2 regions of the Micromonospora sp. NPDC004540 genome follow, and region 1 is predicted to be linked to the other one. Evidence: predicted binding sites of a transcription regulator. Region 1 holds the regulator's gene; the other holds the start of a gene.
The links. Region 1 encodes HrcA, which represses chaperone genes, less so after heat shock. Its sites were predicted from a motif close to GGTTNGCACNCTCNNNNNGAGNGTGCNAACC; they were not measured.
Positions count from the first base shown of each region.

Region 1 (11,982 bases):
CGGGCCGATGCCGAAGACGATGGTGTGCGCGTCGATGGCGTCGACGTAGCGCTTCTGCCCCAGGGTCTTGGGACGGATGGTGCGACCGCGCCGGGAGAGGATGTTGAGCGTCAGGACCTCGGCGGGCCGCTCGGCGCTGCCCTGCTCGAGCATGCCGACGGTACGCCGGACGGCGTCAGTGGTCAGGGTCTCGCCTTTCTCGATCAGTTCGAGCAGCTCGCTGAAGAGACGCTCGGCGAGGGCGTTGTCGGCGGGCGCGCCGGTGATGGTGATCTCGTTGCCCCGCACGTGGACGTCACTGTTGACCGAGCGTTCGACGAGCCGCAGGATCTCGTCGCCCGCGCCGAGCAGATTCACCATGATCTTCTGGTCGGGGACCGTGATCCTGGTCTGCACCCGGGGCGGGCCGGGAGGTGGGGTGCCGGTCATAGGTCGGGCCGTCGGGCCCTACGCCACCTGCTCTCGAACTCGGCGCCGGGCCCTGCTGGCGCGGCGGTCGCTCTACCCATCGTATCGGGTCAACACCGCCCGCACCGCGCCCATTTCCGGCGGTAGGAGATCAACTGCCGGCCCGGAAGTCGTACCCCTCGAAGGTCTCCTGGTGCCGGGTGAAGCGGTAGGTGGCCCAGTGCAGCCGGACCACCGCGCCGCGCTCGTCCCGGGTCAGCCGGAGCAGCTCGCCCACCTCCCGGCCCGAGACCGTGCGGAACACGTCCGGCCGGTCCGGCAGCGGCGCGAACACCGCGGGCGGCTTGCCCGCCGGCTCGTCCGCGGCCCGCGCTCGCAGCGTCCCGTCGTGCCAGGAGAAGACGTACTCGAAACCCTCGCCCCACCAGCGGCCCAGCAGGCCGCGCAGGTGCTCGGGTGCGGGCGCGCCGGGCCGCCAGGGCTCGACGTCAGCCGGGTCGTGCTCGGCGGCCGCGGCCAGCAGCCGGTGCGGCAGCTCGAAGACCTCCACGCCGGTGCCGGAGGAACCGAGCACCGCGCAACCCATCGCGCCGGCGGTGCCGTCCCCGCCGCGCCGGCCGTAGACGGCGGCCAGGAAACCGGGCATGGCACCGTCGTGCCCCACGTGCATCACCCGCCCCGGCTGTGGCACCAGGATCAGGCCGAGGCCGAAGCCGCCGGCCCAGAGCGTCTCGTCGGTGGTGGTCAGCGGCCAGCGCATCTCGTCGAGGGTGGCCGGCGCGAGCACCGCGCCGGCCGGGTCCAGCGCGGCCGGGTCGGCCAGGAAGGCCGCCCAGCGCGCCAGGTCCGGAGCGGTGCTCCAGAGCTGCGCGGCCGGGGCCACCGCGCCGAAGTCCGTGTTCGGCTCCGGCCGGGCCTCGTCGGAGTACGCGTCGACCAGGAACCCGGTCGCCGCCCGGCCGCCCGGGGTCGGGCCGGTGGCGGCCAGCCCGAGCGGGGCGAGCACCCGCTCGGCCAGCACCTCGGCCCAGGTGCCGCCACGCAGCCGGGCCACCAGCTCGCCGAGCAGCGCCAGGCCGAGGTTGGAGTAGTGGTAGCGCCGCCCGGTGGGCAGCACCCGCTCCACCCGGGCCAGCTCGGCGATGAGCTGGGTGACGTCGGGCGCGCGCAGGCTGTCCCAGACGTCGCCGTGCGGCTCGCGCTGCAGGCCGGCGGTGTGCGACAGCAGCCGGCGGACGGTCAACTCGCCGTGCGCCGGCAGGTCGAGGTGCCGCCCGATCGGGTCGTCCAGGTCGAGCAGCCCCTCGTCCCGGCACTGCATGACCAGCACTGCGGTGAAGGTCTTGGTGACCGAGCCGATCCGGAAGACCGTCTCCGGCCCGAGCGGGGTGTCGTTGCCGGTCCCGCCGACCGCGCAGGTCCAGAGCGGCCGGTCGGCCCGGTGCAGGGCGGCCGAGACGGCCGGGATCCGCCCGTGGGCCTGCGCCTGCCGCACCATCCGGCCGAGCCGGTCATGCACCGTGATCATGAGGGCAGTCTAGGCAGCGCCTCAGCGGCAGAGCATCGGGCCGAGCGGCGCGCCGCCGAGCAGGTGCGCGTGCACGTGGAAGACCTCCTGGCCGCCGTACGGGCCGGTGTTGAACATCAGCCGGAAGCCGTCCACCGTGAGCCCCTCCTCCTCGGCCACCACGGCGGCGGTGCCCAGCAGCTCACCGGCCAGCCCCGGGTCGCCCTGGGCCAGCGTGGCCACGTCCGCGTAGTGCTCCTTGGTGATCACCAGCACGTGGGTGGGCGCCTTCGGGTCGATGTCCCGGAAGGCCAGGGTGGTGGCGGTCTCGCGGACGATGGTGGCCGGGATCTCCCCGGCGACGATCCGGCAGAACAGGCAGTCGGTTCCCATCGGGGCATGGTAAGTCGTCCCGTACCCGCTCAGGCATGATGTGCCGCGTGACTTCTCGGGCGGTACTGGTGACGGGGGCCTCGCGCGGCATCGGCCGCGCGGTGGCGCGGGCGTTCGCGGCGGGCGGGGACCGGGTGGCCATCCACCACCGGGACTCCGCGGAGCTGGCCGAGGAACTGCGGGCGGACCTGCCCGGCGACGGGCACGTGGTGGTCCGCGCCGACCTGGCCGACCCGGACGCGGTCCGGGCCATGGTGGACGAGGCGGCCCAGCGCCTGGGCGGGCTCGACGTCCTGGTCAACAACGCCGGCGTCTACGGCCCCCGCGACCTGCCGCACCCGGTCTTCGGCAACACCTACGAGCAGTGGCAGGAGCAGTGGCGGCTGGTCCTGGAGACCAACCTGACCGGCGCGGCGAACGTCACCTGGTGCGCCGCCCAGCACCTGCGCGAGCGGGGCGGCCGGATCGTGAACGTGTCGTCCCGGGGCGCCTTCCGGGGTGAGCCGGAGCAGCCCGCGTACGGGGCGAGCAAGGCGGGGCTGAACGCGCTCGGTCAGTCGCTGGCGCTGGCCCTGGCCCCGTACGGCATCGCGGTGGCGACGGTCGCGCCGGGCTTCGTGGCGACCGACATGACCACCACCCACCTCAGCGGCGAGCGGGGCGACGCGATCCGTGCCCAGTCCCCCTTCAACCGGGTGGCCCGCCCCGAGGAGATCGCCGCCGCGGTGCACTGGCTGGCCAGCCCCGAGGCCGAGTGGGCCTCCGGCACCATCGTCGACCTCAACGGCGCCTCCTACCTGCGCAGCTGACGCCCCAGCGCGTCGATCATGGACTTGTGGCGCCCGCTTCGACCCTTGTGCGGCCTACGGCAGGTGCCACGACTCCATGATCGACGCGGTCAGGCGGGGTGAGGCCGGGAGGGCGGGGCGGGTTACCAGCGGGTCAGGCGGGTGGACAGGACGCTCACGGCGGCCACGCCCGCCGTTGACGTGCGGAGGACCGTCGGGCCGAGGCGGACGGGGCGGGCGCCGGCCTCCTGGAAGGCCGACACTTCGGTGTCGGTGATGCCGCCCTCGGGGCCCACGACCAGGACGATCTCGCCGGTCTCCGGCAGGTCGGCCCTGGTCAGCCGGTCGTCGGCCTCCTCGTGCAGGACGAACGCGGCGGACGCGCCGGCGATCCGCCGGGCCACCGTGGTGGTGGACTCGTCGGGTGTGCCGGCCACCACCGGCAGCCACGGGCGGCGGGCCTGCTTGGCCGCCTCCCGGGCGGTGGCCGCCCACTTCTCCCGGGCCCGTACGCCCCGGTCCCCGCGCCACTGGCTCACCGAACGCGAGGCCGCCCACGGCACGATCTCGTCCACCCCGACCTCGGTCATCGCCTGCACGGCCAGCTCGCCCCGGTCGCCCTTGGCGATGCCCTGCACCACGACCAGCCGGGGGACGGACGCGTCGACGTACCCCCGGGAGGTGACCCGGAGGTCGAGGGTGCCCCTGCCCACGGCGCTGACCACCGCGGCGGCCGTGCCGCCCCGCCCGTCGGCGAGCAGCAGTTCCTCGCCGGCGCGCAGCCGCTGCACGGTGGCCGCGTGGTGCCCCTCCGGGCCGTCCAGCGTCAGCGTGTCACCGGTGGGCAGCGCCTCGACCAGGAACAGCGGCGCCGACACCTCAGGCGTGCCCGTTGAAGGCGTCGCGCATCCGGGAGAAGAAGCCGCCCTGCTTGGTCAGCTCGGCGACCTCCTCGCCACGGGTCTTGGCGAAGTCGCGCAGCATCCGCTCCTGGTCGGCGTCGAGCTTGGTCGGGGTCCGCACGTCGAGGTGGACGTAGAGGTCGCCCCGGCCGGTGCCGCGCAGGTGCGGCACGCCCCGGGCGCGCAGCCGCAGCGTGCTGCCCGGCTGGGTGCCCGGCTTGACGTCGACCGTCTCCTCGCTGTCGAGGGTCTTGATGGTCAACCGGGTGCCGAGCGCGGCGGCGGTCATCGGCACGGTGACCCGGCAGTGCAGGTCGTCGCCCTTGCGGGAGTAGACGTCGTGCGGCCGCTCGTGGATCTCCACGTAGAGGTCGCCGGCGGTGCCGCCGCCCGGGCCCACCTCGCCCTGCTGGGCCAGCCGGATCCGCATGCCGTCCTCGACGCCCGCCGGGATCTTGACGGTGAGCGAGCGGCGGGTGCGCACCCGGCCGTCGCCCGCGCAGGTCGGGCAGGGGTGCGGGATGGTGGTGCCGTAGCCCTGGCAGACCGTGCACGGCCGGGCGGAGACCACCTGGCCGAGGAAGGTCCGCTGCACCGACTGCACCTCGCCGCGGCCGCCGCACGCCTCGCAGGTGGCCAGGTGGGTGCCGGCCGCCGTGCCGGCGCCGGAGCAGGTGGTGCAGAGCACCGCGGTGTCGACGGTGATCGGCGCCTCGACGCCGAACGCCGTCTCGTTCAGGTCCAACTCCAGCCGCAGGATCGCGTCGGCGCCCGGCCGGGTCCGCGGCCGCGGGCCCCGGCTGCCGCCCGCGGCGCCGCCGAAGAACGCGTCCATGATGTCCTGGAAGCCGACGAACGGGCCGGCGCCGCCCGGACCACCCGGGCCCGCGCCCCCGCCGCCCGGGGCGAGCGGGTCGCCGCCCAGGTCGACGATCTGCCGTTTCCGGTCGTCCGAGAGAACCTCGTACGCGGCGTTGATGTCCTTGAACTTCTCCTGTGCCTCCGGGTCCGGATTGACGTCCGGGTGGAACTGGCGCGCCAGCTTGCGGTAGGCGCGCTTGATCTCGTCGTCGGAGGCGTCCCGGCTCACGCCAAGAATGCCGTAGTAGTCCCTGGCCACTGCGTCTGGTGTCCTCATGTTCGTCTCGCGTTGCGCCGGTCGTCGGCCGGAGCCGGCCGTCGGCCCTGACTGGTCAGTTCTGGGCCAGCAGTTCGCCCACGTAGCGTGCCACGGCCCTCACCGTGGCGATGGTGCCGGGGTAGTCCATCCGGGTCGGGCCAAGCACGCCGAGACCACCCACGATGGTGGCGCCCGGGCCGTAGCCGGTGCTGACCACCGAGGCGGCGCGCAGGTTGTCGATCTCGTTCTCGTCCCCGATGAGCACCCGGGTGGTGCTCGGCTCGGCCTCCCCGATCAGCTTGAGCAGCACGACCTCCTCCTCGAGCGCCTCGAGGATCGGACGCAGCGAACCCTGGAAGTCGAGCAGACCACCCCGGGTGAGGTTGGCAGTGCCGGCCAGCGCGATGCGCTCCTCGTGCCGCTCGACCAGCGTCTCCAGCAGCACGCTGGAGAGCGTGGCCATGGCCGGACGCAGCTGCGGCGTGGCCTCGTCGACCAGGGCCTGCACCAGTGGCGGGGTGTCGGAGAGCCGACTGCCGACCAGCTTCTCGTTGACCAGGCGGCGCAGGTCGGTGACGTCCTCGGCCGGGATCGGGCCGGGCAGCTCGACCAGCCGCTGCTCGACCCGGCCGGTGTCGGCGATCATGACGACCATCAGCCGGGTGGTGGAGATCGGCACCAGCTCCAGGTGGCGCACCTTGGAACGGGCCAGGCTCGGGTACTGCACCACGGCGACCTGCCGGGTGAGCTGGGCCAGCAGCCGGACCGTGCGGTGCACCACGTCGTCCAGGTCGACCGCGCCGACCAGGAAGCGCTCGATGGCCCGGCGCTCGGCCGGGCTGAGCGGCTTGACCCGGGAGAGCCGGTCGACGAAGAGCCGGTAGCCGCGGTCGGTGGGCACCCGGCCGGCACTGGTGTGCGGCTGCCGGATGTAGCCCTCCTCCTCCAGCACCGCCATGTCGTTGCGGACGGTCGCCGGGGAGACGCCGAGCTGGTGGCGCTCGACCAGCGCCTTGCTGCCGACCGGCTCCTGCGTGGCGACGTAGTCCTCGACGATCGCGCGGAGCACGGCGAGCTTGCGGTCGTCGAGACCCATCTCCCCCACCTCCTGACGCACCTCGTCCGCACCGGCGCACGGCATCTGGCACTCGACTGTAGCGAGTGCCAGTCTACGTCGGCGTGCCCGCCGACGCGATGATCAGCGACGCACCTCCGGTGCGGCCCGCCGCACATCCGACCCACCAGGGCCGAACAGCCGGACATCCCGGGCGATCTCGCTCTGGTGCGCCCTTGCCTCCGGGACCTACCGTGACGTCCATGACTGAACCTCCTCGCCCTCCCGGAGCGGGGGACTCCGGCGCCCCGCCGCCGGAGCCGACCCCGCCGTCGGCACCGCACGGTTCGTCGCCGGCCGACGAGCCCCCCACCGCACCACTGTCCGGGGCACCGGCGCCGGGCGGCCATCCCCCGCCCGGCGGCTATCCGCCGCCTCCCGGCGGCCAGCCGCCGTCGGGCGGTTACCCACCCCCGGGCGGCTACCCCCCGCCGGGCGGCTACGCCCCCTCGGGCGCCGGCTACCCGGGCGGCGGCGCCTACGGACCGCCCGCCGGCTACGCCAACAACGACGACAAGACCTGGGCCCTGGTCGCGCACTTCGGCGGCGCGGCCGGGATGTTCGTGGGCGGCGGCGTGCTGGGCTGGGTCGCCCCGCTGATCGCCCTGCTCGCCCGCGGCAACCAGTCGCCGACCGTCCGCGCGCACGCGATCGCCGCGCTCAACTTCCAGCTCATCTGGTCGATCATCGCGCTGGTCGGCTGGATCCTCGCCTGCATCCTGATCGGCTTCGTGATCGGTTTCGGCGCGATGATCGTCGGCATCATCTTCGGCATCCTGGCCGGGGTGAAGGCCAACGAGGGGCAGCTCTACCGCTACCCGATGTCGGCCAGCCTGATCAAGTGACCCGCCCCCCCCGGCCGGCTCCCTACCCCGGGGGCCGGCCGGCCCGGTCACGGCAGCAGGTCGCGGACGACCGCGTCGGCGAGCAGCCGGCCGCGCAGGGTGAGCACCGCCCGGCCCGCGGCGTACGCGTCGGCGTCCAGCAGGCCCCCGGCCCGGGCCCGCTCGGCGCCCGCCCGGCCCGCCTCGTCGAGCCCGGCCAGCGGCAGCCCGGCGGCGAGCCGCAGCCGCAGCATCACGTCCTCCATGTGCGCCTCGTCGGGCGTCAGCAGCTCCCGGGCCAGGCCGGGCGACTCCCCGGCGGCGAGCCGCTGCGCGTACGCCGTCGGGTGCTTGACGTTCCACCAGCGCACCCCGCCGACGTGGCTGTGCGCCCCCGGGCCCAGGCCCCACCAGTCGGCGCCGGTCCAGTAGAGCAGGTTGTGCCGGCACCGGGCCGCTTCGGAGCGGGCCCAGTTGGAGACCTCGTACCAGGAGAAGCCGGCCGCCGCGAGGGCCGCCTCCGCGGCCAGGTAGCGGTCCGCCGCCACGTCGTCACTGGGGTACGGCAGCTCGCCGCGGCGCATCCGGGCGGCCAGCCGGGTGCCGTCCTCGACGATCAGGGCGTACGCGCTGACGTGGTCCACCCCCGCCGCGACCACCTGGTCCAGCGAAGCGGCGAAGTCCTCGGCGCTCTCCCCCGGCGTGCCGTAGATCAGGTCCAGGTTCACGTGCTCGAACCCGGCATCCCGGGCCTCCAGGGCGGCGGCGGTGGCCCGGCCGGCGCTGTGCTGCCGGTCGAGGATCGCCAGCACCCCGGGCGCCGCGGACTGCATGCCCAGCGAGATCCGGGTGTAGCCGGCGGCCCGCAGGGTCTTGAGCGACTCCGGGGTGACCGTCTCGGGGTTGGCCTCGGTGGTCACCTCGGCGTCGGCGGCCAGCCCCCAGGTGCGGTCGATGCCGTCGAGGATCCGGGCCAGGTCGTCGGCGGGGAGCAGGGTGGGCGTGCCGCCGCCGACGAAGACGGTGTCCACCCGGGGCGGCGGGCTGTCGCCCAGCACCCGGCCGGCGAGGGCCAGCTCGGCCAGCACCGTGTCGGCGTACGTCTCCCGGCTCGCCCCGCCACCCAGCTCGGCCGCGGTGTAGGTGTTGAAGTCGCAGTAGCCGCACCGGCTGGCGCAGAACGGGACGTGCACGTACACACCGAAGCCGCGGGCGCCGACGGCGCGGCGGGCGGCAGCGGGCAGCGCCCCGTCGCGCGGGACGGGTTCGCCTTCTGGAAGGACGCCGGGCATGGCCACTAGTGTGCCCGGCATGACCTCTCCGGACGCTCTCGTGCGGGTCGCCACGGCCCGTGGGGTGACCACCCTCACCCTGGACAGCCCGCAGAACCGCAACGCGCTCTCCACCCCGCTGATGACCGAGCTGCTGGCCGGGCTGGCCGCGGCGGTCGCCGACGACGCGGTCCGGGCGATCGTGCTGGACCACACCGGCCCGGTGTTCTGCTCCGGCGCGGACCTGAAGGAGACCGCCGCCGCGTACGCCAGCGGGTCGGTGCCGGCCGGGATGCTGGGCGACGTGCTGGTCGCGGTCCGGGAGTGCCCGAAGCCGGTGCTGGCCAGGGTGGCCGGGCCGGCGCGGGCCGGCGGGCTGGGCCTGATCGCGGCCGCGGACCTGGCGGTCTGCGCCGAGGAGGCCACGTTCGCCTTCACCGAGGTCCGGATCGGGGTGATCCCGGCGGTGATCTCGGCGACCGTACTGCCCCGGCTGCACCCCCGGGCGGCCGCCGAGCTGTACCTCACCGGCGACACCTTCGACGGCCGACGGGCCGCCGAGATCGGCCTGGTCACCGCCGCCGTGCCGGCGGACGCGCTGGACGCCGCGGTGGACCGCTACCGCGACTCGCTGGTCAAGGGCGCGCCGAAGGCCCTCGCCGGGACCAAGGAGCTGCTGCGCCGCCCGGCCGCGACCGACCTGCGGGCCGAGATCGCCGAGTTGGCCGCCCTGTCCACCCGGTACTTCCTCTCCGAGGAGGGCCGGGAAGGCGTCCTCGCGTTCCGGGAGAAGCGGCCCGCGGCCTGGGTGCCCGCCGCAGACTGAGGCCGGAGGTGCGGGGTCGGCTACGGACCGTGAGGCGTCCGGTCGGCCGACCCGGACACTGGAGTGAGCGACGTACGCTTGGCGGGCTGTCGGGACAGGAGGTGCGGGTGCGAACGCGAACGGCGATCGTGGCATCGGGTGTGGTGGTGGCGGTCCTGGCCCTGCTCGGCGTGTGGTTCGTCGCGAAGCAGTTCGGGCACCACCTGCGGCTGCCGCTGGCCAGCCGGACCTGCACCGTCCGGGCCGACGGCGAGGTCGTGCTCGGTGCCGACCAGATGGCCAACGCGGCCACCATCGCGGCGATCGGCGTGCAGCGGAAGATGCCGGAGCGGGCCGTGGTGGTGGCGCTGGCGACGGCGTACCAGGAGTCGCACCTGCGCAACATCGCGCACGGCGACCGGGACTCGCTCGGCCTGTTCCAGCAACGCCCGAGCCAGGGCTGGGGTACCCCGGAGGAGATCCGCGACCCGCGCTACGCGGCCAAGAAGTTCTACGCCGCGCTGAAGAAGGTCAAGGGCTGGGAGAAGCTGCGGGTCACCGAGGCCGCCCAGCGGGTGCAGCGGTCGGCCTACCCCGAGGCGTACGAGAAGTGGGCGGACGAGTCGCAGGTGCTCACCCGCGCCCTGCTCGGGAACGCGACCGGGGCGGTGGCCTGCACGGTCGGCCCGACGCCGACGATGCGCGGCCCGGCCGCCGCGACCGCGCTGTTGCAGAGCCTGGCCCTGGACTGGGGCCTGCCGGAGCTGGCCTCGGCCACCGACCTGACCGGGCTGACCTTGCCGGCCGCCGACAACCGCAACGGCTGGCGGTACGCCCACTGGCTGGTCTCGCACGCCGACGACCACGGGGTGAAGCGGGTCCGCTTCGGCGACCTGGAGTGGACGGCCGAGCAGGGCACCTGGGCCAAGGTGAAGGGTGACCCGGCGAGCCAGGTGCTGGCCGAGGTCTTCGCCGCCACCTGACCCGAGCCGCTGCCTGACCCGAGCCGCCGCCGGCCGGTCCCGGCCCCGGCGGTCAGCCGGCGGCGGCGCCCAGGCGGCGGCGGACCTTCTCCCGCAACGACTCGGGCAGCTCCGGCACGTCGAGCAGGCGGGGCAGCAGCTCCGGCTCCAGGGTGGTGGCCCGGAACACCTCGCCGATCGTCACCCCGTGCGCCGGCCGGTCGACGACCTCGACGGGATCGCCGGCCCCCACCTCGCCCTCGCGCAGCACCCGCAGGTACGCCCCGGGCGCGCCCCGGAGGGTGAACCGCTTGATCAGGTCGGGCACGCCCCAGAACCCGGCGAAGGTGGTGCACGGGGTGCGCGGCTTGGTCACCTCCAGCAGGGCGGAGCCGACCGCCCAGCGCTCGCCGATCACCGCCCCGGTGACGTCCACCGCCCAGGTGGTGAGGTTCTCGCCGAAGGCGCCCGGCCGCAGCGCCCGGCCCATCTCGCCGGCCCACCAGCCGGCGTCCTCCTCGGCGTACGCGTAGACCGCCTGGTCGGGGCCGCCGTGGTGGGCCCGCTCGCCGATGAAGTCACCGGTCACCCCGGCGAACCGGACCGCCACCCGGCCGTCCACCGGCCGCTTGTCGATGCCGCTGCGACCGCTCTCGTCGCCCGCCCACTCCGCCTCGGTCACCACGCCGAGGTTCACCGCCGCCAGCCTGCCCGTCATGGCGGTCAGCCTAGGGGCCGCCGCCGGGCGCCGGGAAACGGGTTCGTCCCGGCGGGCGGCTCAGCCCTTGACGGCCCCGGCGACCAGGCCGGAGACCATCCGGCGCTGCACCAGCAGGAAGAAGACGATCACCGGCAGGGTGAACAGCGTCGACGCGGCCATCACCGAGCCCCAGGCGGTGTCGTCCCGCCCGAAGAAGAACGTCATGGCCACCGGCAACGTGTACTTGTGCTGGTCGTTGACGAAGGTCAGCGCGAAGATCAGCTCGTTCCAGGCGGTGATGAAGGAGAAGATGCTGGTCGCCACCAGACCGGGGGCGACCAGCGGGAAGAGGACCTTGCGGAAGGTCTGGGCGCGGCTGGCCCCGTCGATCGCCGCCGCCTCCTCAAGCTCCTTGGGCACGGCGGCCACGAAGCCGCGCAGCATCCAGACCGCGAACGGCAGGGAGAAGCCGAGGTAGGTCAGGATCAGGCTGGGCAGGGTGTTGTAGAGGCCGAGCCGCTGGATCATCAGGAACAGCGGGATGACCAGCGCCTCCAGCGGGATCATCTGCACCACCAGCAGCAGGATGAGGAAGGTGGTGCGCAGCTTGAAGCGGAAGCGGGCCACCGCGGTCGCGGCGAGCAACGCGACCAGCCCGCTCAGCAGGACGGTGGCCACCGCCACCAACGCGCTGTTGAGGAAGAAGTCGGTGAAGGTCACGCCGGGGATCAGGTTGCCCGTGAGGATCTCCCGGTAGTGCTCCAGGGTCGGCTCGGCCGGCACCGGGCGCGGGGTGGCCGAGAAGATCTCCCGGTTGGGCTTCAGCGAGGTGGCGACCATCCAGTAGACGGGGAAGGCCGCGAAGAGCGCGACCAGCAGGCCGGCGCCGTTGAGGGCGATCTTCTTCACGACTCGTCCTCCTGCCGCAGCACCATACGGACGTACACGCCGGTCACCACGAGCAGGATCAGGGTGAGGATGACGGCGATCGCGGAACCCAGGCCGTACTTGGGCGGCGGCGAGAACGCCTCCGCGTAGGAGTAGATCGACAGCATGAACGTCGACCGGTCCTGGGTGCCGCCGGCCAGCACGAACTGCTGCGTGAAGACCTTGAAGTCCCAGATCGTGGAGAGCACCACGAGGATGCCGAAGACCGGCCGCAGCGTCGGGAAGGTGACCGACCAGAAG
Region 1 covers NZ_JBEXLR010000120.1:701-12,682, reverse strand. Annotated here, with positions in the region: gene ABZV78_RS28055 (PhoH family protein) at 1-429, opposite strand, end outside; gene ABZV78_RS28050 (serine hydrolase domain-containing protein) at 560-1,936, opposite strand; gene ABZV78_RS28045 (histidine triad nucleotide-binding protein) at 1,958-2,308, opposite strand; gene ABZV78_RS28040 (SDR family oxidoreductase) at 2,356-3,117, shown strand; gene ABZV78_RS28035 (16S rRNA (uracil(1498)-N(3))-methyltransferase) at 3,240-3,974, opposite strand; gene dnaJ (molecular chaperone DnaJ) at 3,976-5,118, opposite strand; gene hrcA (heat-inducible transcriptional repressor HrcA) at 5,192-6,214, opposite strand; gene ABZV78_RS28020 (DUF4870 domain-containing protein) at 6,436-7,077, shown strand; gene hemW (radical SAM family heme chaperone HemW) at 7,125-8,348, opposite strand; gene ABZV78_RS28010 (enoyl-CoA hydratase-related protein) at 8,368-9,153, shown strand; gene ABZV78_RS28005 (hypothetical protein) at 9,255-10,115, shown strand; gene ABZV78_RS28000 (MOSC domain-containing protein) at 10,168-10,812, opposite strand; gene ABZV78_RS27995 (carbohydrate ABC transporter permease) at 10,873-11,703, opposite strand; partial or broken gene ABZV78_RS27990 (sugar ABC transporter permease) at 11,700-11,982, opposite strand, start outside.

Region 2 (11,997 bases), on a different contig from region 1:
CAACGCCGGAGGCGTTGTGCGGACGTCCCTCCCGACCAACGTCCGAAGGGGCCAGCGGAAAACCGCTGGCCCCTTCGCTGTCCGGTGGGCCACGCTCGCGGGCATGGGCATCTCGGTCTCCCCCGTCGATCCCGCCGACCAGGCGACCCTCGACGCGATGTACCGGACGGCGGCCGCGGCCCAGGCCGTGGACGAGCCGGACCTCCCACCGCTGTGCCGGCGGCGGTTCGAGGCGCCGCTGCGACACCCGATGCCCGGTGTCGACACCCGCTGGTGGGTCGCGCGCCTCGACGGCGTGCCCGTCGGCTGGCTCCGGCTGTACCTGCACACCCTCGACAACACCGACACCGCCAGCGTCGAACTGGTGGTGGACCCGGCGTACCGGCGGCGCGGGGTGGGGCGCGCGCTGCACGAGCACGGACTGCGGCTGCTGCGCGAGCGCGGGGGCAAGCGGCTGATCGGTGCGACCGTCACCCCGCTGCCGGGGGAGGAGGCCCGGGAGCTGCCCGGGGCCGCCTTCGCCGCCGCTGTCGGCGCGAAGCCGGCGCTCGCCGACGTCCGCCGCCGGCTGGACATCACCGCGCTCGACCGGCCGCACCTGGCCGACCTGCTCGCCGGCGCCCGCACGGCCGCCGCCGGCTACCGCACCGTCCGCTGGGGGCAGCGCACCCCTGAGGAGCACGTCGCCGACGTCGCCTACCTGGAGGGGCGGCTCCTCGTGGACGCGCCCCTCGGTGACCTCGAATGGGAGCAGGAGAAGGTCGACGCCGAGCGGATCCGCGGCACGGAGCGGGCGCTCGACGCGCGCGGGGTCCGCCGGTACAGCGTCGGGGCGGTGCACGAGGCGTCCGGCCGGCTGGTCGCCTGGAGCATGGTCAGCCTGGCCGCCAACACCACCTGGCACGCCTGGCAGCAGATCACCATCGTCGACCCGGACCACCGCGGCCACCGGCTCGGGCTGCTCGCCAAGATCGAGAACCTCGACCACGCGCTGGCGCACGAGCCGGAGTTGCGCGTGATCGACACCTTCAACGCGGCGACGAACACCCACATGATCGCGATCAACGAGCAGCTCGGCTACCGGCCGGCGGCCGGCTCGACCGACTGGCAGCTGACGATCTGACTTGTGACACGCCACTACTGATCTGGTGGCTCGCTGTTGCATGATGGCGGGCATGACGGAGACCCCGCACCCCCTGTACGACAGGCACGCCGAGACCCTCAACCGGGCGCTGACCGCGATCACGGAGCGCGGGTACTGGTCCGCCTATCCCGAATCGCCCAGCCCCCGGGTCTACGGCGAGACCGCCGCCGCCGACGGCAAGGCCGCCTTCGAGGCGTACCTGGGCGGCGACTTCCCGCTCGACCAGCCGGGCGACGGCGGCACGGTCGCCACCGAGGTCAGCCCGTTCGGCGTGGCGCTCGACGTGCGCTACCCGCACGCCACCGCCGACCAGCTCGTGGCGGCCGCCACCGCCGCCCTGCCGGCCTGGCGCGACGCCGGCCCGCAGGCCCGGGTGGGGGTCTGCCTGGAGATCCTCGACCGGCTGCACAAGAACGTCTTCGAGCTGGCCAACGCGGTGCAGTTCACCAGCGGCCAGGCCTTCGTGATGGCCTTCCAGGCCGGCGGCGCGCACGCGCTGGACCGGGCGCTGGAGGCGATCGCCTACGCGTACGCCGAGATGACCCGGCACCCGGGCACCGCCGGCTGGGAGAAGGCCGCCGGCAAGGGCGACCCGCTGCGGATGAGCAAGACCTTCCACGTGGTGCCCCGCGGGGTGGCGCTGGTGATCGGCTGCAACACCTTCCCGACCTGGAACTCGTACCCGGGGCTCTTCGCCTCGCTGGCCACCGGCAACCCGGTGGTCGTCAAGCCGCACCCGCGCGCGGTCCTGCCGCTCGCCATCACCGTGAAGTACGCCCGCCAGGTGCTCGCCGAGGCCGGCTTCGACCCCAACCTGGTGCAGCTCGCCCCCGAGGCGGACGGCGAGAAGCTCGCCTCGACCCTGGCCCTGCACCCGGCCGTCCGGATCGTCGACTTCACCGGCTCCACCGAGTACGGCGACTGGCTGGAGGCGAACGCCCGGCAGGCCGCCGTCTACACCGAGAAGGCCGGCCTGAACACGGTGGTGATCGACTCCACCGACGACTTCGCCGGGATGTGCCGCAACCTGGGCTTCACGCTGACCCTGTACAGCGGCCAGATGTGCACCACCTCGCAGAACCTGCTGATCCCCCGGAACGGCATCGAGACCGACCAGGGGCACAAGAGCTTCGACGAGGTGGCCGCCGGCATCGCCGGGGCGGTCGCCAAGCTCACCGCGGACCCGGCCCGGGGCGTCGAGCTGACCGGCGCCATCGTCAACGACGGCGTGCTGGAGCGGCTGGAGGAGGTCACCAAGGTCGGCGAGCCGGTGCTGGAGTCGCGCACCGTGGCGCACCCGTCCTTCCCGGACGCGGTGGTGCGGACGCCGACCGTGGTCAAGCTCGACGCGGCCGACACCGCCACCTACTCCCGCGAGTGGTTCGGGCCGATCTCGTTCGCCATCGCGACCGACTCGACCGCGCACAGCCTGGAGATCCTCCGCTCGACCGTGGGGGAGAAGGGCGCCCTGACCGCCGGCGTCTACTCCACCGACGAGGCCGTGCTGGACGCCACCGAGGCGGCGGCGGTCGACGCCGGCGTACACCTGTCCTGCAACCTGACCGGCGGGGTGTTCGTCAACCAGTCGGCGGCGTTCTCCGACTTCCACGGCTCGGGGGCGAACCCGGCGGCGAACTCGGCGCTGACCGACGGCGCGTACGTGGCGAACCGCTTCCGCATCGTGCAGAGCCGCCGGCACGTCTGAGGCCGGTTGCGGTTCGGGTGCGTCTGTTGTCGCTCCGGCGACAACAGACGCACCCGAAAGGTCAGGCGGGGCGGCGCATCTGGAGTTCGTTGAGACCGGGGATCCTCGGGTGGGGGACGCGCACGCCGGTGTCCACGAAGCCCAGCTTCTCGTACGCCCGGAGGGCGCGGTCGTTGCCGACCACCACCTCCAGCATCAGCTCGGGCCGGCCGCACGCCCGGGACCAGGCGGCCACCTCGTCCACCAGAGCGCCGAGCAGCCCGCTGCCCCGCCAGGCCGGCGTCACGTAGACGGCGTAGATCACGGTCAGCCCGGGCTCCGCCGGGTCGACCGTGCCGCCGGCGTGGCCGACCAGGCGGCCGCCCGGGTCGGCGACGAACTGGGCGTTGTGGTCGCCGTGCGAGACGGCGGCGATCCGGGCCGCGTAGTCGGCGTGCGGCCGGGCGGCGGCCTCCGCCACGGTCTCCAGGAACGCCAGCGGGGAGTCGGCCAGCATCTCCAGCCGGAGCGCCCGCATCCGGGCGGCGTCCGCCGGGCGGACCCGTCGAACGGTGGTGGTCGTGGTGGGCGCGCTGGTCATGTCGCCATGCATACCGGAAGGGCCGATACCCGCGCCCGGCCGGGCCCGGACAGTGGCCGAAATATGCCCGATTTGTGGTCGTGCGCGGTCGTCACGCCTCGTGTAGCGTGCGATTTCGGTCACCCGATTCAGCGGCCGTCGCCGATCGCCGAACCGGTGGCTCACCGGTGCCGGTCCGCCGGTCTCCGGGGGTTGTGAAACGCCGCGCAGAGTGAGGAAGTGCACCGTGGCACAGGGCACCGTGAAGTGGTTCAACTCCGAAAAGGGCTACGGCTTCATCGCCGTCGACGGCGGGCAGGACGTCTTCGTCCACTTCTCCGCGATCGAGATGGACGGCTACAAGGCGTTGGACGACGGCCAGCGGGTCGAGTTCGAGATCGCCCAGGGCCAGAAGGGCCCGCAGGCCGAGCGGGTCCGCGTCATCGCCTGATCTTTCGGGGCCGCCGCCCGATCGGTGGCCGCTCCACCCGACCCAGGGGCTGCGGTGCAGGCCCGCGCCGTGGAAGATCATGAGCCGTTCCAGCCGCAGCTGCTGAGGAGGGTTCATGTCCGACCTGCCCCCGTCGGGTTCCACCCCGCCGGTTCGCCCGGCGTCGCCCGGTGCCCCGGTCGACCCGACCCGGCCCATGCCGCCGGCCACCGCGCCGGCTCCGGCGCCGGGGCATGCGGTCGATCCCACCGCGCCCGGGTCGTCCACCCCGACCGACCCCGTCGTGCCGGCGCAACCCGGCGCGTCCGACCGGCCTGCCGCCCCCGGCCAGCCCTGGGACCCGTACCCCGGCGGGTTCGCCGCGCCCGGCCAGCCCGGCTCCGGCGGGCCGCAGCCCTGGGACCCGTACCCGGCGGACCCCGCCGGGACGCCGCAGGGCTGGACCTGGCCGGCCGGGGCGGCTCCGCTGCCCGGCGCCGCCTACCCGGGTTACCCGCTGCCCGGCCCGCCGTACGGCTGGCACCCGGGCCTCGATCCACAGGACCCGCTGGTCACCCCGCCGCACGCGGGCGTCGGCGGCTGGTTCAGCCGGTGCGGGGGCGCGCTGCGGCGCGGCTGGCGCCAGCTCCTGCCGATCATGCTGCTCACCCAGACGGTGCCGGCGGCGGTGATCGCGGTCATCTCGCTCGCCCTCGCGCCGACCGACCAGCCGGTCACCGGCGCGAACGGCGCCCCGGTGCTGCCCGACGGCTACTTCGAGCACCTGTTCGCCTTCTACGGCGCGGTGCTCCTCGCCGCCCTGATCTTCGGCCCGTTGCAGAGCACCGGCTGGGCCGCCGGCACCTGGGTGGTCGCCCGCCAGGCGGCCGGCGAGCCGGTCGGGGTCGGGGCCGCCCTCCGCTACGGGCTGCGCCGCGCCCTGGGCCTCTGGGGCTGGACCCTCGTGGTCTCGCTGCTGACCACGGTGGGTGCCTGCCTCTGCGTGCTGCCCGGTCTCTACGCGGCCTGCGCGTTCGCCCTGTTCGGCCCGATCTACCTGTTCGAGCGGCAGGAGCCGATCGGCCGCGCGTGGCGGATGTTCCACCGGCGGTTCGGCATTGTGCTGGGCCGGGTCGCGCTGGTCATGTGCGTGTTGATCGCCGCGGCGGTGCTGGACGGCGTGATCGGGGTGGTCAACCAGCTCGTCTTCGGGCTGGACCCGATGGCCGCCGCTCCGGGCACCGCCGCCGGCGCCGTGGTGCTGGCCGTGGCGGGCGCCGTGCTGGCCACCCCGGCCTACCTGGCGCAGCTCGTCGGCCTGGTCGCCGCGTACGCCGAACAGCGGGCGCAGGAAGGTCCGGTGAACGCCGCCCGGCTGGCCGCGGAACTCGGCTGAGCGGCGACATCGTGCTTGCACTCGGCTAGGGAGAGTGCTAAACAGGTCATTGGCACTCGCGTACGGTGAGTGCCAATGGTCGGGGCGGTAGGGCCACGGCCGCGCCGGTGTCGAAATGGCGCCGGAGTGGCACGGGGCCGGTCGTCGCGGGCTGTCCGGCCCGACCGAGGAGACGTCGTCGTCGCCAGGTGGCGACGTCCCCAAGGTGCGTACACCAGACGGCCCATCCGGGGAACCCTCGGGTGGCCCGTGAGTGTCCAGGAGGACAACGCCGTATGGCCAAGATGATCGCGTTCGACGAAGAGGCGCGCCGCGGCCTCGAGCGGGGCATGAACCAGCTCGCCGACGCCGTGAAGGTGACCCTCGGCCCCAAGGGCCGCAACGTCGTGCTCGAGAAGAAGTGGGGTGCCCCCACCATCACCAACGATGGTGTGAGCATCGCCAAGGAGATCGAGCTCGAGGACCCCTACGAGAAGATCGGCGCCGAGCTGGTCAAGGAGGTCGCGAAGAAGACCGACGACGTGGCCGGTGACGGCACGACGACGGCGACCGTCCTGGCCCAGGCCCTGGTTCGTGAGGGTCTGCGCAACGTGGCCGCCGGCGCCAACCCGATGGCCCTGAAGCGGGGCATCGAGGCCGCCGTGGCCAACGTCTCGGAGGAGCTGCTGAAGCTCGCCAAGGACGTGGAGACCAAGGAGCAGATCGCCTCCACCGCCTCCATCTCCGCCGCCGACCCCAGCGTCGGCGAGATCATCGCCGAGGCGATGGACAAGGTCGGCAAGGAAGGCGTCATCACCGTCGAGGAGAGCAACACCTTCGGCCTCGAGCTCGAGCTCACCGAGGGCATGCGCTTCGACAAGGGCTACATCTCCGCCTACTTCATGACCGACCCGGAGCGTATGGAGGCCGTCTTCGACGACCCCTACCTCCTGATCGTCAACAGCAAGATCTCGTCGGTGAAGGACCTGCTCCCGATCCTCGAGAAGGTCATGCAGTCGGGCAAGCCGCTGCTGATCATCTCCGAGGACATCGAGGGCGAGGCCCTGGCCACCCTGGTGGTCAACAAGGTCCGCGGCACCTTCAAGTCGGTCGCCGTCAAGGCGCCGGGCTTCGGTGACCGCCGCAAGGCCATGCTGGCCGACATCGCCATCCTCACCGGTGGTCAGGTCATCAGCGAGGAGGTCGGCCTCAAGCTCGACGCCGTCAGCCTCGACATGCTGGGCCGCGCCCGCAAGGTCGTGGTGACCAAGGACGAGACCACCATCGTCGACGGTGCCGGCGACGCCGACCAGATCCAGGGCCGGGTCAACCAGATCCGGGCCGAGATCGAGAAGAGCGACTCCGACTACGACCGCGAGAAGCTGCAGGAGCGCCTGGCCAAGCTGGCCGGCGGTGTTGCGGTGATCAAGGTCGGCGCGGCCACCGAGGTCGAGCTGAAGGAGCGCAAGCACCGCATCGAGGACGCCGTCCGCAACGCGAAGGCCGCCGTCGAGGAGGGCATCGTCCCGGGTGGTGGCGTCGCGCTGGTGCAGGCCGGCAAGACCGCCTTCGACAAGCTGGACCTGGCCGGCGACGAGGCGACCGGCGCGCAGATCGTCAAGATCGCGCTGGACGCCCCGCTGCGGCAGATCGCCGTCAACGCCGGCCTCGAGGGTGGCGTCGTCGTCGAGCGGGTCCGCAACCTCGACCCGGGTCACGGCCTCAACGCCGCGACCGGCGAGTACGTGGACCTGCTGGCCGCGGGCATCATCGACCCGGCCAAGGTGACGCGTTCCGCGCTGCAGAACGCCGCCTCGATCGCCGCGCTGTTCCTCACCACCGAGGCCGTCGTGGCGGACAAGCCGGAGAAGACCCCGGCCGCCCCGGCTGGCCCGGGTGGCGGGGAGATGGACTTCTGAGTCCAGCTCCACCAGCACGCCGAAAGGGGGCGGGCCGCGTCAGCGGTCCGCCCCCTTTCCGTCTGTCTCAGGTCGGCAGTCGACGTTGGTTGCGCCGCTTGTGTGCCCGGTCGTAGGGCGGTGTGAGCCGGATCGGTTCGTCCACCAGTTGCAGCGGTTCGTCGGTGGACGCCCCGTCGGCCCCGGCCATCTCCGCGAGTTGCTCGGCGTCGCCGAAGTCGAGCCGGTCGAACGGCAGCTGCCCGGGAAGCTCGCCGACCGGACGCCAGCTCGCCGGCTGGTCGTCGGTCCGTTCGTCGTCCGTGGTCATGCCCGCCTCCTCTAATTCCCGACCGTAGGGGCCGGTCGATGGCCGAGGAGGCCGAACGGCATTATTAGCGTCTATGTAACTTTAGCTACTTCTGTCCGTTAAGTGCTTTTCGATACAGGAAGAACACCCGCTCGATCCGCGCGCCGGCCGCCCCCGAGTAGAACGGCACCGGGCCCACCCAGCCGATCTGCGCCGCCTCGATCCCGGCTTCCGCCTGGTCGCGCAGGCAGCGCCGGAGCAGCACCCCGCCGATGCCCGAGCCCTCGGCCGCCGGGGCGGTCCCCATCGGCCCGAACCAGCTCGGCCGCGACGACCCGTAGGCGGCGAAACCGAGGATCTCGCCGTCCCGCTCGGCCAGGTGCGCGCCCGCGTCCGGCCGCCCCACCGAGCCGGCCAGCTCGCCGTCCCAGGCGCCGCCGAAGGTGGCCCGGGCGAATTCGGACAGCGCCGGCAGGTCCGCCGGCTCGGCCCGGCGTACCGTCACCCCTCGCCCGGCCAGCCGCTGCTCGGCGGCCTCGGTCGAGCGCAGCGCCGCCGAGCCCCCGGTCAGGTCGGCGGTCATGTTCCAGGCCGTCCGGTCCTGCCGGTAGCCGAGCCGCAGCGCGGCGCAGACCGCCGGCGTGTAGCGCACGTCGATGCCCGGCCAGGCGTAGTGCGGTGGGTTCCCGGCCAGCAGCAGTTCGGCCGCGCCGAGCCCGGCGAGCCGGGCCTCGGCCTCGGCCAGCAGGGACCCGCCGATGCCCTGGCGGCGCTCCTCCGGTGCCACCGCCAGCAGGTCGACGTGACCGAGCCGCGGCTCCCGCGCGGACAGCGAGCCGACCAGCACCCCGACCAGCGCGCCGCCGCGGGCGGCACCGAGTCGCAGCACCGTCCGGTCGGCCTCCGCGCGGTCGGCCAGGGTGGCGACGATCGCGGGCGCCTCGGCGGCGTCCTCCGGCAGGTCGAGGGCACGCCGGCAGAGGTCGACGACCTCGGGCAGGCGCTCGGGCCCCAGCTCGATGATCTCCACGTCCATGGACGCCGACCCTAGGCCATCCGCTGGCCAATGGACAGGGTTGTTAACCGAGGTCCACGGCCCGCGCGGCGCGGACCGCCGCGTACGCATCGACCAGGCCGGCGCCGACCAGGTCCCGGGCGCCGCCGCAGGGCGCGTCGGCGGGCAGCCCGGCCGGGGTGGCCGTCTCGGTCAGGATGCGCCGGGTCCGGTCCAGGTCGCCGACCAGCGCCGGGTTGGCCGACCACATGAGCGCCACCACCCCGGCCACCTGCGGAGTCGCCATCGAGGTGCCGTCCAGGGTGGCGTAACCGCCCCCCGGGTACGCCGACGGCACCCCGGCGCCGGGCGCGACCAGGTCCGGCTTGGCGGCGCCCCCGGCCGCCGGCCCCCGGCTGGAGAACCGGGTCAGTCGGCGGGCCCGGTCGACCGCCCCGACCGTGAGCACGTCCGGGTACGGCGCCGGCGGGTCGGCGATCGAGCCGCAGTACGGGCCGGTGTTGCCGGCGGCGGCCACCACGAGGATGCCGGCCGCGGCCAGCGCGGCGGTCGCCGGTCGCAGCGCACCCGGGTCGCAGCCCTCCACCGGCGGGCAGCCCCACGAGTTGGTCAGCACGTCCGGCGCCCGGTGCGGCCGCCCGTCGGTGAGCGGATCCCCGCCGGGCGGGAACGGGGCCAGCATGAACTGCAGGCAGTCGAGATAGCGCGCCGGGCTGCCCAGGTTGCGGTCCAGGTTGACGCAGCCGACCCAGCTCGCGCCGGGGGCCACCCCGATCCCGTTCCGCCCCACCGCGCTGCCCACCGTGTGGGTGCCGTGGCCGCCCCGGTCGGCCGGCGTCCGGCGGTGCTCCCAGGGGTCGTACCAGGAGTCGTCGCCGCCCCGGAAGCCGGCGGCCAGCGCCGGGTGCCGGCCGTCCACCCCGGAGTCCGAGCTGCCCACCACCACGCCGGCGCCGGTCACGCCCAGCTCCGACCAGACCCGGTCCGCGCCGATCAGCGAGACGTTCCAGGCCGGGCCGGCGGGCGCCGGCACGTCGCCCCGGGTCGGGGGCGCCGCCGCGGGCAGCGGGCGCAGCCGCTGGCTCACCAGCACCCGGGCCACCTCCGGGCGGCCGGCGAGCCAGGCCCGGGCCGCCGGCCCGCCGTCCGTCTCGATGGCGTTGACCAGGTAGTACGGCGTCGGGTGCAGGCGCAGGCCGGTCAGTTCGCGGCGCAGGTCGCCCTGGGTCCGCTCGGCCGTGGCCACCAGCCGCCGGTAGACCTCGGCCGCCCGGGCGTCCCGGCCGGCCCGACCGGGCGCGCCGGCGGGAATGCCGGTCAGGTCGGCCTGCTCGCGGAGCACCACCAGCAGCCGCTCCCCGTGCAGGCCGGGCTGACCGGGAACGGCGTACACCACGACCACGGCGGCGAGCAGGGCCGCGGCGGCCAGCCCGGCCAGGCCGCGCCGGGGCGCGCCGGCGCGGGGCCGGGCGAGCAGCACGCCGTACCCGACGGCGAGCAGGACCGCGACGGCGAACGCGGCGCCGGTCGCGACCGTGACCCAGAACGGGACGTCGCGGGTGGTCGCCAGCAGGACGGTGACCTCCTCCGGGTCGGTGAACGCCAGCGGCCCGAGCAGCGCGAGGCCGACCAGCCAGCGCACCGGCGCGCGCCCGGCCGGCCGGCCGGCGTGCCGGGCCGCGGCCTCCAGCGCGCCCAGCACGAAGCCGAGCGGGGGCAGCAGGAGCAGCGCCGGCAGGTGCGCCCCGGACTGGCCGGCCCCGGCGCCCAGCAGCGCCAGGGTGACCCCGGCGACCAGCCCGCCGACCAGCACCAGCCGGGCCGGCCGGGGCGGTGCGCCGACCGCGAACGCGGCCCAGAACGCGGGGCCGAGGAGCACCCCGGCGAGCGCGCCGAGCGCGGCGGCGGCCAGCGCGGCGAGCAGGGTCTCCAGCGCGCCGCCCAGCGCGCCCACCCAGACCCAGGGCAGCAGCGACGCCAGCCCGCCGGCCACCGCGAGCAGCGTCACCGGCCCGAACCGCCCACCCCGGCCGCCGGCGCCGACCCCGACGTCGCCCCGACCGCCCGCCGCACCGCCCGCAGCCGGCGTGCCGCCCGGAGCCGGCGCGGCGGGCGGGCGACGGCGGGCGAGCCGGTCGAGGGCCAGGGCGAGCAGCGCGGCGGTCGCCGCCAGCGCGGCCAGGTACGCCTCGTGGTGCACCGGCGGCAGCGCCCGGAGCAGGGTCAGCGCGCCGAGCGCGAGCGTGCCGGCCAGCCAGGCGCGGCCGATCGCCCGGATCGCGGGAGAACGGGGGAGCAGCGCGAGCGCCAGCGTGGGCGCGCCCACCAGCAGCACGGTGACCAGCGCGACCACCGGCCAGACGGCCAGCGTGCGGTCCAGGCCGGCGACCAGCACCAGCAGGTCGACCACCCAGCCGACGAGCTGGGCCGGCACCGTGACCAGCACGGCCCAGACGCCGGTGACCGCCGCGGCGACCACCGGCCACGGCCCGGTGCCGCGGCGGGCGGGATGGGGCGGGGGGACGGGAGCGGTGGGCGGGCCGACCTGCATGGCCCTCACCGTACGGCCCGGCGGGTGCGTGCCGCCGGAGGCGGGCGACGGTTACGGTGGACGGGTGCGCGACCCCAACGTGTCCCGATCCGCGGCCGGCCAGCTCTCCGTCGAGCGCCGCGCCGACGACCTGCGCCGACTCCGCGCCGAGCGGTTCGACGTGCTGGTCATCGGCGGTGGCGTGACCGGGGCGGGCGCCGCGCTCGACGCCGCGTCCCGCGGCCTGAAGGTGGCCCTGGTGGAGGCGCGCGACTACGCCGCCGGCACCTCCAGCCGGTCCAGCAAGCTGATCCACGGCGGCCTGCGCTACCTGGAGCAGCTGGAGTTCCACCTGGTGCACGAGGCGCTGACCGAGCGGGGGCTGCTCGCCACCCGGCTCGCCCCGCACCTGGTGCGCCCGGTGCCGATCATGGTCCCGCTCCCCGCCGAGGGCGGAGTGCGCGACCTGCCCCGCCGGTTCTTCCGCCGCTCCTACTACGGCGCCGGGGTGGCCGCCTACGACGTCTTCGCCGGGGTGTTCGGCGGCGGGCGCGGCATGCCGCTGCACCGGCACCTGAGCCGGGAGGGCGCCCGCCGGGTCTTCCCGAGCCTGCGGCCGGACAAGCTGGCCGGCGCGATCCGCTACTACGACGGGCAGGTCGACGACGCCCGACTGGTGGTGACCCTGGCCCGCACCGCGGCCAGCCTCGGCGCGACCGTGGTGACCAGTGCCCGGGCGGTCGGTCTGATCCGGCAGGCCCGGGAGGTCACCGGGGTCCGGGTCCGCGACCTGGAGGCCCCCGCCGGCTCGCCGGACGCCGAGTTCGAGGTACGCGCCCGCACGGTGATCGCCGCGACCGGCGTGTGGAGCGACGACATGTCGCGGATGCTCAACGACGTCGGGCTGCGCCCCGGCTTCCGGGTCCGGGCCTCCAAGGGCGTGCACCTCGTGGTGCCCCGCTCGGCGATCACCGGCGAGGCCGGGCTGATCCTGCGTACCGCCAGCAGCGTGCTCTTCGTCATCCCGTGGG
Region 2 covers NZ_JBEXLR010000010.1:17,232-29,228, forward strand. Annotated here, with positions in the region: gene ABZV78_RS05490 (GNAT family N-acetyltransferase) at 104-1,123, shown strand; gene paaN (phenylacetic acid degradation protein PaaN) at 1,176-2,849, shown strand; gene ABZV78_RS05500 (GNAT family N-acetyltransferase) at 2,911-3,429, opposite strand; gene ABZV78_RS05505 (cold-shock protein) at 3,656-3,859, shown strand; gene ABZV78_RS05510 (hypothetical protein) at 3,975-5,234, shown strand; gene groL (chaperonin GroEL) at 5,510-7,132, shown strand; gene ABZV78_RS05520 (hypothetical protein) at 7,200-7,442, opposite strand; gene ABZV78_RS05525 (GNAT family N-acetyltransferase) at 7,528-8,457, opposite strand; gene ABZV78_RS05530 (S8 family serine peptidase) at 8,501-10,987, opposite strand; gene ABZV78_RS05535 (glycerol-3-phosphate dehydrogenase/oxidase) at 11,067-11,997, shown strand, end outside.
Region 2: a site for HrcA is predicted at 5,282-5,312, ahead of groL (chaperonin GroEL). Genes of this name have one in related genera too.